Regions from separate parts of the Paenibacillus sp. PsM32 genome, predicted to be linked through region 1. Evidence: riboswitches for the same ligand, from Rfam matches in the RefSeq annotation. Region 1 holds a riboswitch; the other holds the start of a gene.
What was found. Region 1 has a riboswitch for glycine ahead of gcvT (glycine cleavage system aminomethyltransferase GcvT). Riboswitches for the same ligand answer to the same signal wherever they lie in the genome.
Positions count from the first base shown of each region.

Region 2: linked by a shared signal. The riboswitch ahead of sdaAB (L-serine ammonia-lyase, iron-sulfur-dependent subunit beta) and the one ahead of gcvT (glycine cleavage system aminomethyltransferase GcvT) in region 1 are both predicted to bind glycine.

Region 1 is NZ_JARUWY010000005.1:72,868-80,910, forward strand. Features, by position in the region: gene ptsP (phosphoenolpyruvate--protein phosphotransferase) at 1-672, shown strand, start outside; gene QCD85_RS11930 (methyl-accepting chemotaxis protein) at 958-2,595, shown strand; gene gcvPB (aminomethyl-transferring glycine dehydrogenase subunit GcvPB) at 2,759-4,267, opposite strand; gene gcvPA (aminomethyl-transferring glycine dehydrogenase subunit GcvPA) at 4,264-5,619, opposite strand; gene gcvT (glycine cleavage system aminomethyltransferase GcvT) at 5,664-6,782, opposite strand; glycine riboswitch at 7,072-7,169, opposite strand; gene gcvH (glycine cleavage system protein GcvH) at 7,348-7,740, shown strand; gene QCD85_RS11955 (helix-turn-helix domain-containing protein) at 8,013-8,043, shown strand, end outside.
Region 2 is NZ_JARUWY010000005.1:253,895-261,937, reverse strand. Features, by position in the region: gene QCD85_RS12735 (S-layer homology domain-containing protein) at 1-1,156, opposite strand, end outside; gene sdaAA (L-serine ammonia-lyase, iron-sulfur-dependent, subunit alpha) at 1,483-2,376, opposite strand; gene sdaAB (L-serine ammonia-lyase, iron-sulfur-dependent subunit beta) at 2,401-3,066, opposite strand; glycine riboswitch at 3,227-3,337, opposite strand; gene QCD85_RS12720 (SDR family oxidoreductase) at 3,553-4,344, opposite strand; gene QCD85_RS12715 (PAS domain-containing sensor histidine kinase) at 4,471-7,266, opposite strand; gene QCD85_RS12710 (sugar phosphate nucleotidyltransferase) at 7,299-8,043, opposite strand, start outside.

The sequences.
Region 1 (8,043 bases):
CCAAAAGAAATGAATCCATTCCTGGGATTCCGTGCAATTCGTCTTTGTCTAGATCGTCAAGACATTTTCCGTACTCAACTACGTGCATTGCTTAGAGCAAGTGTATATGGTGACCTACGTATTATGTTCCCGATGATCGCAACATTGATGGAATTCCGCGAAGCAAAAGCAGTATTGTTAGAAGAAAAAGAAAAACTGGTTGCTGAAGGTGTTGCTGTTTCTGAGAACATCCAACTTGGCATCATGGTTGAAATTCCTTCTACAGCAGTACTTGCTGACCAATTTGCTAAAGAAGTGGACTTCTTCAGTATCGGTACAAACGATTTGATCCAATACACAATGGCAGCAGATCGTATGAATGAACGGGTATCTTACCTGTATCAACCATACAATCCTTCTATCTTGCGTTTGGTTAAAATGGTTATCGATGCAGCTCACAAAGAAGGTAAATGGACAGGCATGTGTGGTGAAATGGCTGGCGACGCTACAGCAATTCCATTGCTACTGGGTCTAGGTCTGGATGAGTTCAGTATGAGCGCAAGCTCTATTCTTCCAGCACGTAGCCAATTAGCTAAATTGTCTAAAGCAGACATGCAAGAATTAGCTGCTAAAGCTTTGGATATGCAAACAGCTGAGCAAGTGGTTGAACTCGTACAAGCAATCCACGCTTAATGTTTTCTTCCGTTACGTGCTTGGCATTATAAGCACAAATCCGTTCAAACAAAGTAATTTTTGCATAGCTAAATAACTTTCGTTTGAACAAATGGTTTTCCCAACATTTACTTTTAGCTGGTTTCTCTTTATAGAGAAATCAGCTTTTTTTGTTTTTATTATTTTTAATACCACAGAATAATTGTAAACAAAATAAAAAAAGTTAATTAGATTTCCGCTAACTTCCGAAGTAACTGTTATATCTACATCTATATTTATAACTGATTACGATAGGGGAAAAAGAAAATGACAATGAACCAGAAAAAGAAATTTAAAACGCTCTCTGTTCAATTTAAAATTATTTTACCTATCATGTTGGTTGTTGGTACTATTATTTGTTCTATGGTGTATTATATTTTTCTACAAGTTCACGATGAAACAGATACTCAAGGTATTGCTATGGCAAAGATTATCCGAATTGGAGCAGAACTAGCAAGTAACAATCCTGATGAAGGAATAGAACCGTATCTAAAAGAACTCCATCAACAATTAGGCAATGAACTTCTGTTTTCAGCAATTTTAAATAAAGACACATCACCTGTATATGCGACTGATACTGATTATATTGGCACAACGACGTTGCAAACATTTGTAAAAGCAAATCAAGACAGTAAAGAGTGGGTACTCCAAGATACAACATATAAGAACGAAGCCGCCAATCTTTTGGCAACTACATTATCGAATGGACAGATTCTAGTTTTAATTACTTCTGAAAATGTATTGCATACGATCCGTAACGTTACACTTGTTGTAGTAACAATAAGTATGATACTGCTTTTAATATGTATTTACTGGATTGTCTATCGACAATTTGAAACATTACGCACATTAGAAAAAATGATGTCTACGATTAGCGAAGGACAGGGTGATCTCACTCAACGTTTAGTCGTTAAAAGTGAAGATGAATTTGGACGAGTAGCGAATTCATTTAACCAATTTATCGAAAAAATACAGTCTATTATAGCTCAAGTACAACAGACAGCAGCAGCAACCTCTGTTCATACCAAAAATGTATATGATACATCTATTGATAACATGACCGTTTCTAAAGAGATTGATTATGCTATACAATCGATTACCAAAGCTACAGCAAGTCAGTACGATGAAATTGAACAAGGAACTATTTCTATTCGTAAAATAGCTACTGTGATTGAACATACAGACCAACATGCACAGCATCTGGAAAAACTAAGTACATTGATTGGTCAACGTCAGCAATCTGGTGAACAAGCAGTGATCTATCTACAAAATCATATGCAATCATTTGCAAGCTTGTCCGATCAAGTCTCTGTCAATTTAAATCATTTGATTACAGAAGTGAATGGTATTGTTAAAATGTCTGTTCTTATTCAAGAGATTTCTAAACAGACAGGATTATTAGCACTTAATGCTTCTATAGAGGCCGCTCGGGCAGGGGAACATGGTAAAGGATTTGCTGTGGTAGCTTCTGAAGTTGGCAAATTATCAGATCAGTCGAAAGAAGCAACTACTCAAATACAAGATATTTTGAATCGTATTATTTCTTCTACTACGCTAACCAAAGAAGTGATGGATGCTTCGCAGAATGCTTTAAATGACCAATCACAAAGTGTTGAAAATACAAGCGGTGCTTTTATAGAAATTGGTCAATCAATTCAAGAAATGAACAGTCTTATTGTAGGCATGAAGGATATGACCACCCAATTGAATATCAACAAAGAGCATATTATCGACTTTATTCAATCGGCTTCCACTACTACAGAAGAAACAGCAGCTGGTTCACAGGAAGTACTTGCCAGTGTAGAAAATCAAATCAAAATGTCACAACAGGTAACAGACAATATAGGATTACTCACTGAAAATATTAAAGAATTAAATGTTATGGTCGATCGCTTTAAAGTATAAATGATTAGTTGATAGATTCAAATAATAGATGAATAGAGACTTTTATAGATCGTTAATCAAGCCAGAAAAAGCAAGTATATCAATTATCAGTCATCTTATAAAAAAATCATCCCACCGACTTGATCAAAATAAAAAGTCGGTGGGATGATTGGTATGTTGCTATTTAGTTACAAGCACAGTTCAACACTGGTTTACGAGCTGCTGTCGTTTCATCCAAACGTCTGACTGCTGTGCCATAAGGAGCATTCAGTAGCAATTCTGGATTGTCTTTCGCTTCGCCAGCGATCTGAATCATCGTATCGATAAAAGCATCCAGTGTTTCTTTACTTTCGGTCTCGGTAGGTTCGATCATAATACATTCTTCCACATTCAGCGGGAAGTAGACAGTAGGTGGATGGTACCCGAAATCTAGTAATCGTTTGGCAACATCCAGTGTACGAATACCGTACTGTTTGAGCCCTTTACCCGACATCACGAATTCATGCTTACATACGCTTGTATAAGGCATTTCATAATGATCTTTAAGACGGTGCATCATATAGTTCGCATTCAGCACAGCACATTCAGATACTCTACGTAGACCTTCTGGGCCATAGCTACGAATATACGTATACGCACGTACTAGAATACCAAAGTTACCATAGTATGCTTTGACACGACCGATCGAATCAGGCGAACCGCTACGAAGAGTAAATGTACCATCTTCTAATTTTTCGACTACAGGTTCAGGTAAGAAAGGAAGCAATCTGCTTTTCACCCCGACAGGACCTGCACCAGGACCTCCGCCACCATGCGGTGTACTCATTGTTTTGTGTAAATTCAAATGAACCACATCGAAGCCCATATCACCTGGACGAGTAATTCCCATAATCGCATTAGAATTGGCACCATCATAATACAGTAATCCACCAGCTTCATGGACGATCTGAGCCACTTCACTGATTTGCTTTTCAAAAAGACCGAGTGTATTCGGGTTCGTCAGCATGAGAGCAGCGGTATCTGATCCAACAGCAGCACGAAGTGCATCGAGATCGACCAAACCTTCTGGAGTCGAAGGAATCGTAATCGTCTGGAATCCAGCGACTGTTGCGCTCGCAGGATTCGTACCATGCGAAGAATCAGGCACGATCACTTTGGTACGGTGTTCGCCACGTTTTTCATGATACGCACGAATCATCATCAGACCTGTCCATTCTCCATGAGCACCAGCAGCAGGTTGTAGAGTCACAGCATCCATACCTGTTAGAGCAGCAAGGTCTTTTTGCAAAGTATGCATCAGTTCCAGTGCACCTTGAATACTTTGTTCTGGTTGATACGGATGAATTTTGGCAAATCCAGCATATCGCGCTACATCTTCATTCACTTTAGGATTGTATTTCATCGTACAAGAACCCAGTGGATAGAATCCGTTATCGATGCCAAAGTTACGACGGGACAATTCGGTATAATGACGAATCACATCGACTTCATATACTTCAGGTAAAGCAGGTTCTTCTTGACGAAGCATTTCCTGCGGAATCAATTGAGATACGTCGATCCGAGGAACATCACACTCTGGTAAAGAATAACCGATTCGACCCGGTTGACTCAATTCAAAAATCAAAGCTTTTTCAGTAACAACAGCGCCTTGTACAGAAGTAACGGTCTCATGGACTACAGTTTCGTTTGTCATAGGATTGCCTCCAGTTCAGTTGCCAATAGATCTATCTCTGCTTTGGTACGTTTCTCTGTGACTGCGAATAAGATATGACCGGACAATTCAGGGTAAGACAAGCTTAGATCATAACCACCAATCATGCCTTTTGCTAACAATTGAGTATTGATATCAGCGACCGAAGTGCCTTCTGGTAAAGCAAGCACGAACTCATTGAAAAAAGGAGATTGGAACGCTAATGTTACATTAGGAATCGCAGATAGTGTTTGCGCAGCATAATGTGCTTTTTGCAAATTCAGATCAGCGACATCTACCATACCTTGTCTACCCATCACAGATAGATACACCGATGCACACAGTGCAAGCAATGCTTGATTAGAACAAATATTTGATGTGGCTTTGTCACGACGGATATGTTGCTCACGAGTCTGCAATGTTAATACAAAACCACGTTTACCATCGATATCTTTGGTCTGTCCAACAATGCGTCCTGGCATACGGCGCATTAACGGTTGAGCAACAGCGAAGAATCCACAAGTAGGCCCACCTAATGACATCGAGATTCCGAGTGGCTGTGCATCACCAACAACGATATCAGCTCCAAGCTTACCAGGAGATTCAAGTAGTCCAAGTGAAATTGGATTCGTACTTACTACTAGCAAAGCACCTTTGGCATGCGCTAGATCAGCCGCTGCTTGAATCGCTTCAATACCGCCAAAAAAGTTAGGGGATTGAACAAGCACTACAGCTGTCTGTTCATCGATCGCTTCAGCAAGAACTTGAATATCGGTAACTCCATCTCCATAAGGAACTTCCACTACATCCAGATTCAAGCCACGAGCATAACTGCGTACAACACCGCGGGACTCGGGATGAATCGTCGAAAGAGCAATAATCTTTTTGCGTCCTGTAGCAGATGCTGCAAGAGAAGCCGCTTCAGCCAGAGCAGTTGCACCATCGTACATACTTGCATTGGCAACAGCCATTCCTGTTAATTCACAAATATAAGATTGAAATTCAAAAATCGCTTGTAATTCACCCTGACTGATCTCTGGTTGATATGGAGTATAAGCTGTATAAAATTCAGAGCGAGAAATCACATGATTGATCACAGAAGGCAAATGGTGATCATATAAACCTGCACCAAGAAAACTGGTATACCGATCTGTATCTGCATTTTGACCCGCAAGACTGGACATATGACGAGTAAGTGTATACTCATCTAGCATTTCAGACATCGGCATTGTACCTTGATAACGAAGGGATGCCGGAATATCTGTAAATAAATCCTCTATCGAAGAAGCGCCCACCACCTCTAACATTTCAGCTTCATTCTGTGGTGTCATGGGAATATAACGATGCGATTTCATAAAGGTAGACTCCTTTGGGGCAACATATCAGTCGCCTTGTGATTTTATTTAGTGACAGCAGATGCTCGTTTGTAGAAAGGAGCTTTGATTACTTCAGCTTTGAGCATTTTACCGCGAATCTCAAGTTCTATCGGTGTTCCTAGAGCAGCACTATCAGCTTCAATTAAAGCAAGTCCAAGGTTACGCTTGAGTGTAGGAGATTGAGTTCCTGTAGTCACTTCGCCGATTTGTCGACCATCCCGATATACAGGATAGTGAGGACGAGGAATACCACGATCAATCATTTCGACTCCAACCAATTTACGAGCTAATCCTTTTTCTTTTTGCGACACTAGAGCATCTTTACCTGTAAAGTTTTCTTTGTCTAATTTGACAAAGTAACCAAGTCCAGCTTCCAGCGGAGAAATATCTGCGGACAGTTCTTGACCATACAGTGGCAGGCGAGCTTCAAAGCGAAGCGTATCACGCGCGCCAAGTCCACAAGGGATCAAGCCAAGTGGTTCTCCAACTTGTAGCAGTTGTTCCCAGATCACCGGAGCATCTGTAGCAGATACATACAATTCATATCCATCTTCACCGGTGTAACCTGTACGAGAAATTAGAGCATGAACACCAAAGATTTCAGCTTTGTCGATAAAAGAAAATCCTGCTAGTTCAGCATAACGATCGCTTTGCGTAGCCGCTTGTAAAATAGCAACCGCTTGAGGACCTTGCAGAGCAATTAATGCTGTTTGTTCTGAAATATTTTCAAGTGTGACATGAGCAGGTAAAGACTGCTTCATCCAATCGATATCTTTATCAATATTCGAAGCATTGATCACAAGCATGTAATGTTCTTCGCCTAGACGGTATACAAGTAGATCATCGACTACACCGCCTGTTGGATAGCACATCAGTGTGTATTGAGCTTGACCATCTTGCAGACGAGAAGCATCGTTAGTTAATAATTGCTGTAGATAAGCAAGTGAACCTTCACCTGAAATGATCACTTCACCCATATGAGAAACATCGAATAACCCTGCTTGTTCACGTACAGCTTCATGTTCTTTTTGAATTCCTGTAAATTGAACAGGCAATTCCCAACCGCCAAAGTCGATACAACGTGGTGAACCGGATTGAGCATAAAGAGGGAAAATAGGCGTACGTTTCAATTCTGTTGTCATCATCGTCACCTCATCAAATTAGTATTGTGGCGAAAAAGTAAGATTATCAATATGTTGCGAAATAGACAAAAGGTCAAAACACCTTAAAAGCTCAACAAAAAAAGACAGAGAGAAAAGGAAATAAGCAGGTCGTATACCTGAACTATTTCTTTTTCTCCCTGTCCTTGATACCTGAGAGTTACCTTGCACTTCTAAATACGTCAGAAGCAACAAGTTTCCCCTTGGGTGATTGGGCGTAATCATTCGGATATCGTCGGTGACCGAATAATGCCAATTCTCTCCAGAGCTGCGTCCGGTACAGGTCCCTTTTACCTGAGAGATTCACCATTACTGGCTTACTCCTTCGGCGCTGTCATGATTCTGAACAGTCTCTCCCTGTACTTTCATTCGCTACATATGATGTTATGTATTTCCGAACATTAAGTATTGAAACAGCAATGAATGTATGTATATTATATTAATACTTGATTCAAAAAGCAATGTCAAGAGTATTGACAGTATAATCTGCCTTGCTATACGCTTGTGTGCATGAAGACATTACAACCATGAACCGGAGGAATGAACAATGAGTGAGATTAAAGATCAATTGCTGTACAGTGCAGAACATGAATGGGTAGAACGCATTAGTGATGATACTGTTCGTATCGGGATTACTGATTTTGCTCAACATCAGCTAGGAGATATCGTGTTTGTTGAATTGCCACAATCAGGTGCAGAAGTTGCTTCTGAAGCTGTAATTGGTACGATTGAATCGGTTAAAACCGTATCTGATCTTTTTAGCCCGGTTACAGGAACAATTACTAATTTCAATCCTGAATTAGAAACAGAACCTGAACTGGTGAACTCTGATCCTTACGGACGTGGCTGGATGGTAGAAGTGAAAGTTAGTGGTAATCTGGATGAAGCTTTATCCAGTCTATTAAGTGCAGAAGCATATGCTGAACATGCACAAGACTAAGTTCTAAAAAAAGTGAATACATACAAAATAAGTAGAAATCATCTAGTTATTTGTATTGTAACAAGATTAAGACTGAAAGCCTAGCAGGCGATCAGTCTTTTTTGGTATGTATGGATGTTTTATAATTTTAGGTTGGAGGAATCTGCATAATACGATAGAATGATTAAATAAAGCAGAAATAGAATTTTTTTACATAGATTCAATAGTACCATCTTGTACGAAATGTGCACTGCACTTCTATATAGGGATGACTACATCTGGAGGGGAGATTGTTGTCAAAATATCTATATCGTTTATTTTTGA
Region 2 (8,043 bases), 180 kb from region 1:
CATGAAGATCAAGCTTCGCTTGTGGTGATACAAGATGAAGTGTGACCGGAATCAATCCACCTGTTGCGGGAATATGTTCAGGATGAATAATTTTGCCACGGGTATCAAATATATTTAATTTATCTTCAAATTGATACGTAAGATCGGATAATATTTTCTCAGGCCAAGCAATCTTCTGACCTTGATACCAGAAATAAAATGATAGTTGATAATCATTATATGTTGCTGGATCATTCCACAATACAGGAGCGTCTATACTCACACGATCAAATACAAATATAGGCTCAACTGGAGGTGAAGTTACTGGTGGAACAACAGGTACTTCAGGATCGGGTCTAGGATTATTTTGATTACGGTCCTTGTCTTTAGCATTTGCTCGTTTTCCTGTGATCTCAGGTGTTGTTTCTACTTTATCTATGGTTGTAGCAGGTGATTTACCGCCTATCGTCAGTACAGGTTGAAGGTCTGGCTCTGCCTCACTAGCTGGCTTAGATACAGGCTTAGTCCCTTGCGCTAACAATTGCTTTGCACGCTGATGTAACTCGTCTCCAGATTGTAGTACCCGATAAGCGACCAGTATAGCTGCCTGACGTTGAACAGGCTGTTTTGGTGCAAACAGATGTTGCTCATTTCCTTGCATTAAGCCTAACTGCTCCATCAGCCATACGCTGGACTTGGCATAATCTGAAATATCTGCTTGATCGGCAAATGTAGCTATGCCTTCTTTTTGCAAGGTATCGGTTAAGCCTAGATAACGAGCATACCAGACCGCTATGTCTTGACGGGTAATCGATTGCTTTACACCAAATGTGGTTGCATTGATCCCATTCGTAATCTGATGTTGATACAATGCACTGACATAAGGAACAGCCCAGGGAGATACATCTGTAAAAGGTAATACTGTTCCTGGTTCGGATGTCCAATTTAAGCTTTTAACAAAAACACTCGCCCATTCCTGTCTAGAAATCGAGCGTTGCGGTTGAAAGCTTCCATCCTCATAACCTGTAATGACTCCTTGCGCGGATAATGACGTAATTGCATCAAAAGCATACGATTGTTTGATATCGGTAAATGCTTCTGTGCTAGTGGCTGAAACGCTTGTCGCATTCGTACATAATAGTAATATAATCAGCAAGCAAGCTACATACTGCCTCATGTGTGTTGACCCCACTTTGAATATCATAAGATTATTTAAAGCTTGTTGACATAACGAACAAGCTATAACGTTGTATTCACCTCCAAACACATCGTATGAACCTTTATTTCAAAATAAATACAATACTTTAGACCCATACATACTAGTATGTACCCTTTAAATTAGGGTAAAAGTTGAATAACTATACTACTAATTTATTTGTGTATATATCGAATTATACAACAATTTATCGGAATATTAAGGAAAGGTTTGAAGAAAAATCGAAAAAAGCCGCTTTATTATAAACGGCTTTTCGGTATTATGCATATAAATGGATATTTTGTTAGTTAATTCTTATTCTCTTGTCTACGGCGTCTTAATTCTTCCGTAATTTTACGTCCTGTTGGTGTTTGAGCGAGTCCACCCCGAGCTGTTTCACGATGTTCACTTGGCATCGAACGTCCGACTTGTAACATGACATCGACCACTTCATCTGAAGGAATAGCACTACGTACTCCAGCTAGCCCCATATCTGCCGCTGCTAACGCATTTACTGCACCTAATCCATTACGAACAATACAAGGAATCTCTACCAATCCTGCTACTGGATCACAGATTAATCCAAGTGTATTTTTTAGAGCAAGCCCTACAGCATGCATCGCTTGTTCCGGTGTACCACCACGCATCTCAACCACTGCTCCAGCGGCCATACCTATTGCTGAACCGACTTCTGCCTGACATCCACCTTCTGCGCCTGAGATCGAAGAGTTGTTAGCAATGACATAACCGATAGCACCGGCTGCAAACAATCCTTGTACCATCTGTGTATCATCCCAACCAAAACGCTCTTGCGAACTGACAAATACTCCCGGAATAATACCACATGAGCCTGCAGTAGGCGTAGCGATAATCCGTCCCATTGAAGCATTCACTTCTGATACGGCTAATGCATAAGCCATCGCACGCGTCGCATCACTGCCTGACGATGTATCTCCGCTTAACATATAGTCATGTACACGACGTGCATCTCCACCGGTCAGTCCACTTCGTGAAACGGTATCTTCTGTGATTCCGCGCTCAACCGCTTCTTTCATCACCTGATAATAATCGGTCATTTGTTGAATAACGTCTTGCTCGCTTACTCCTGTTTCTTTCACTTGCTCTTCAATCATCAGTTCCGCTATCGTTAGTGAACGTTCTTCACATAACCGAACAATATCTTTTAATGTGCGAAATTGCATATCACACTCTCCTTTAAACTTCGTTTACTTCAAATCAATCACAGCTGCCCGGGTAACATAAGGCAATTGCAAAATCTGGTTAAGCACAGACTGGTCAGGTACAGTATCAAGTTCTATCACAGTCATCGCTTCTCCGCTACGTGCTTTGCGATCGACATCCATAAATCCGATATTCAGTTCAGCATCGCTCAGTGTACGTGTAATATCAGCAAGTACTCCTTTACTATCCATATGTTCAACTGCCAACATCGGATATTGACCCGACCCGCGCACATCGAATCCATTTAACTCATGAATCTCAATATTACCTCCACCAATCGAAGCACCTGCGACTTCGGCACGTTCTTCTCCATTCTGTACAATAATACGCACAAAGTTAGGATGAGGATAATTGCCTGTTCCTTTATCAAAAGAAATCGTAATGCCTTGACGATCCGCTTCTTCAGCTGCATCCGGTAAGCGATCATCATCGGTATCATAATCAAGCAAACCGCCTACTAGAGCAAGGTCTGTTCCATGTCCCCAATACGTCTCTGCAAAAGAACCATACAAAATAATCTGTACATGCTCAGGACATTTGCCCAAAAAGTGTCGCGCTGCTCTACCCAGACGTGCTGCTCCTGCTGTATGTGAACTAGACGGTCCTACCATTGCAGGTCCAATAATATTAAATACATTTTTAAATCGCATCATTTTTCTTCTCCCTTATCACCAAAATATGCGCGCACAAAAAAAGACAGTGAATAGCCTGCGCGTGGCCTATTCCTCTGTCCTCGTTACCTGAGAGTTTAGACCGAACACAACTGTCGGTGGTACTCCTTGGGTGGCTCATATGCTCTCTCCAGAGTTGCATCCAATAGCGGTTCGGGTACCTGAGAGATTAATTAACCATCGCCAAATGGTTAGCTTGCTCCTTCGGTGGTGGATCACATACATCCACAGACTCTCCCTCTATCTTCATGTGCAGTTATTTATTTACGTGATTGACCTGATCTTATTAACGTGAATACGTTCAATATCTTTAGCTTAATTCAGCACACCTGACACTGTCAATTGATTGATTTGAAAAAGAACTAATAAGTGGTAGACATAACAAAATCCTTTCCCGATATGCTCGGAAAAGGATTTTGCTAGTGAATCGATAGAACATTTTATCTTATATACTTGTAGATACAACTATCCTCTTAATAACGATTCAGCGCCATCTACAAATATCTCTGTACCTGTTACATGAGAAGCTTCACTAGATGCTAAAAATAGCACAAGGTTAGCTACTTCTTCGATTTTGCCTGGTTCACCTTTAAGCGGATGATCACCTTCAGGGAATTCCATAGGAATCTCTACTTCTTTTAGATCATCACTTGGATACGTATTATCATCGATTTCAGTATCGATCGCTCCCGGACAGATAGCATTGACTCGAATTTTGTAACGAGCCAGTTCCAATGCCGCCATTTTCATAAAAGCAACTTGCGCTGCTTTGGTAGAGGCATATGCAGAGAATCCTACATTAGAGAACACACGATTACCATTGATAGAACTTGTAATAATAATACTACCACCATTTTCTTTCAAATGAGGGATAGCATATTTTACAGTTGCAAATGTACCGCGCAAATTGATCTCCACCGTTTGATTCCAATCATCTATTTCCAAAGTTTCAATAGGAGCTTTGCTACCGTTGATTCCTGCATTAGCAAATACAATATCCAATTGACCTGCTTCAGACGCTACTTGTTTCATTGCACTTTCAATCATTTCTGGCTTGGAAATATCGCATTCGATTACATATGCTTTACCGCCAGCTTCTTCAATTTCAGCTTTGGTTTTTTCTGCATTTTCAGGCGTACGATCTAACATATATACAACAGCACCTTCTGCTGCAAATCGTATCGCTGATGCTTTACCTATTCCTGATCCGCCACCTGTTACTGCTGCTACTTTACCGGTTAATTTTGTTTCTGCCATGGGGATAAGCCTCCATATTTCAGAATTTGTCTTTTAAAGATAAACGTTGTAGCTCTATGATAACGTTATCTCGTTTCCTATTGTAAGTACCCTAGCAGACAGAGCAGTGAATCAGATGATTGCATATTATTCAGTGTGCTGAATAGAATCGTTCTTTTTCGGTTTGGGTAGAATCACAGAAAAGGTAGAACCTTTATTGGGTCTGGATACAAAATTCAATTCACCCTGATGATCTTTGACGATCCGCTCTGTAATATATAATCCAAGCCCTGTTCCTCTGATATTGTGCTTGGAAGCAGAACTTGCCCGGAAAAATTTCTGGAATATGCGACCATGATCTTCCGGTGGAATCCCGATTCCTGAATCTTTGATCGACACCGAAATATGATCCTGTAATTCGTTGATAACAATATGAACCATCGAATCATCTGAAGAGTATTTAAGAGCATTACTAATCAAATTTCGAAAAACTTGAATCAAGCGTTGCTGATCGCCGTTAATAAATACTTCATGCAATCCTTCGTGATGAAGCAGGATACGGTCTCTTGATTCTGGATTCCATTGATCACAAATACCTTGCAACATTTCATATAGCGGAATATAGGTCATATGATACTCAGCATAATCAGCTTCGATTCGCTGAATATCTAGAAAATCATCTATTAAATGAGACAACCGCTGTCCTTCTTGATGAATCGTTTCTATAAAAGCATGCCTTTTTTCAATCGACATGTCTTCATAGATCATTAACATTTCGATATAACCCATCATTGCAGATAATGGTGTGCGCAATTCATGAGAGACTACGCTCATCAATTCATTTTGCATCTGCTTCATATGCTCTTCTTCAGTGCGATCTCGAAAAACAAGAATCACACCATGTTCAATCTGTTGCACCGTATCTGTTACTGGAGTGACATAGAGCGATAGAATCTTTTCATTTTGTAACAACACCATTTCGCCTTGATTCCATGTGTGTTCTCCTTGCAAAAATCGCTCTAACTTTTCAATCCATAAAGACGTTTCGGTGACCAGTTGACTTTCTATATCACGTAACAATTGCTGGATAGGATAACCGGTATAATCTTTGATTGAAAATAGTGATAACATCGTCGGATTAATAAATGAAATAATCCCTTGAGAGTCACACATTACAATGCCTTCTTGTACCGATTCCAGTAAATTGCCGGTAATACTTTTTTGTTTTTCTGCTGCGCCTTGTTCTTCTCGTAATCGATCGGTCAGCACTTCCAATTGACGTTCATGTTCATAACGCTCGGCTTGCGCTCTTTCTTGTTGCGTCAAATCATGTACAAAAAATGTCTGGAACGAAGATTCTTCGGCTAGAATCTCACTGCGTGTTAATCCCACTTGAAAAGCTGTACGGTCTGCATGAATAGCTGTGACCGGGCAGTTGTTGTCTCCTGCTGGAATCGTATCTAGTAGCAATAATTCCGATAATGGTCTACCCATCACTTGTTCACGTGTATAGCCAAACATCTTTTCAGCGGCAGGATTAAACTCTGTTATTTTTTTCTGATGATCTGTTGAAATGATGCCATCAATAGCGTATTTGAGAATAGCACTTTTTTGAGCTTCACTTTCTGCCAGATCAAATGTACGTTCAACTACACGAATTTCTAAATTCTCTTTATCATGTTGAATTTGCAAAAACTGCTCTTCTAATACCAGTGATACTAATTTGAAGTTATCAATTAATGCGTGAAATTCAACAATATTACTATCCGGCCAATCTATCGGCTTATTTTTACTCAATTTATCAGGAATATTGTTAGACGCTTTGGCTAACTCCAGTAAAGACTTAGTAATTTTACGGCTAATCGGGCCTGCCAACAAAATCGCTATCCCGATAACAATCAAAATCGTTGTAATACTTTGAATATAAAATATATAAATACGTTCTAAATAAAACGCCGCTGTCAATTTTAAAATTAATCGATAATTATGATCTAGTGGAATATCCATAACAAAGTACGACTCCTGCCATCGCTCGATCAGCGTTAACCGATTTATAGGGAAATGATGAAAAATAGTAGCTCCATCTTTGGTAGTAGAAATAATCAAAGATTCATCATTTCTAGACTCTACAAGTTGTTGTGTCGTCTCGCTATTGAGCGTGCTATACATAGATGTACCTAACGGGCTTACGACAACTGAATCGATATAAAAGTTCTTTTTATATATGTTCATTAACGGTTTGGTTTTGCGCATATCTGACAAACTAATCTGTATATCTTGCTTATACACTTGTGAAGAACGTTCCATATATGAAGAATACAACCCTTGAATATCATAAAATTGTTGATGACTGATAACCACTAATAATAACAACGCTGTAAAGATAACGAAGGCAATTAAATATTTAAAAATAATACGTCCCAGCGAAATCGAATAGATAGGCTGATTGCCTATCGCTACACGACTCATAATACTTTCTAACAAAATCGAAGCAATCAATAAATTAATAATGCTATTAAAACTTTGCTCAAGAAGAATCAAGGCGATCATTTGAATATCAATAGGATGAAGACGATATTCATACATACCATATATCAGAGGTAGACCTATGCATAACCAAAAGATCAGATCTGCTTTGAATAAAACTCCTCTGCTAAATCGCTTGAAGTACAAATGCAAAAATAAAATCTCCAAACCAAACAAGCCGGTCATAAAAAGATAAGACCCGCCAAATCCAAAAGGTATATTTATAGCGAGTAAAGCAGGCACAGCAAATCGTAATCCATATAACCGGAAAATAATCAGAAGTGCTGCGCTGCCCAGTGCAAAACGTAAATTTAAAGATAAGTCCAATTTAAAATAATTGCCTGCTATGCCAAAGATCGTTAAGATGATTGTTCCTATCAAAGGAGATCGGAACCAAAGAAGTATTCTGTATTTCATGACTAACGGTCCTTTCTACCACGGACAGCAGGTTAACCCGAAAGACCTTCTGATAACAAACCATCTGGAGTCACTCCAGGATATTCGTATCTTATAATGTCAGTCTCCGATACAGCTTTGCCTATCTGTGACTCAATAAATTCCAGTTCACCTTCAGAAGCACCAATACAATGCTTCATCCCCGGTTCTACAACGATAACATCACCTGGAGAGATCATCGTGATAACTCCATCAAGGCAGATATATCCTATACCTGATATAATCGTCCATACTTCTTTACGTAATTTATGTTCATGATAACTGATAAAGCGACCTGATGTAATCACGACTCGTTTGGTCACTGTCTCCAGCCCGCCTTCATCTTGCCGATGAGAAATAATCGTTTGTTTGCCCCAAAAGCGTTCTTCAAACCGCGGAGCAATTTCTATCTGTCCCACCATCTCTTTAATGCCTGTAGCATCTTCACGATTGGTCACTAAAATACCGTCAGGCCCTGCCACTACAATCACATTAGGAACATTCCATACACTTACCGGTATATCGAGTTCGTTAATAATACGAGTATCTTGAGATAAAGGAGAGATATATCCTGAGCCGGTCACATCAAAATCCATTTCACGAATTAATGAATCCCATGTTCCCAAATCTCTCCATTCTCCATGAAACGGTAATACAGATATATGCTTTGTTTTTTCTACAACCGCTAGATCAAAACTTGTTTTGGGTAATGCTAAATAGTGCTTTAACAATTCATTATAGTTAGAGTTCCAACCTTGA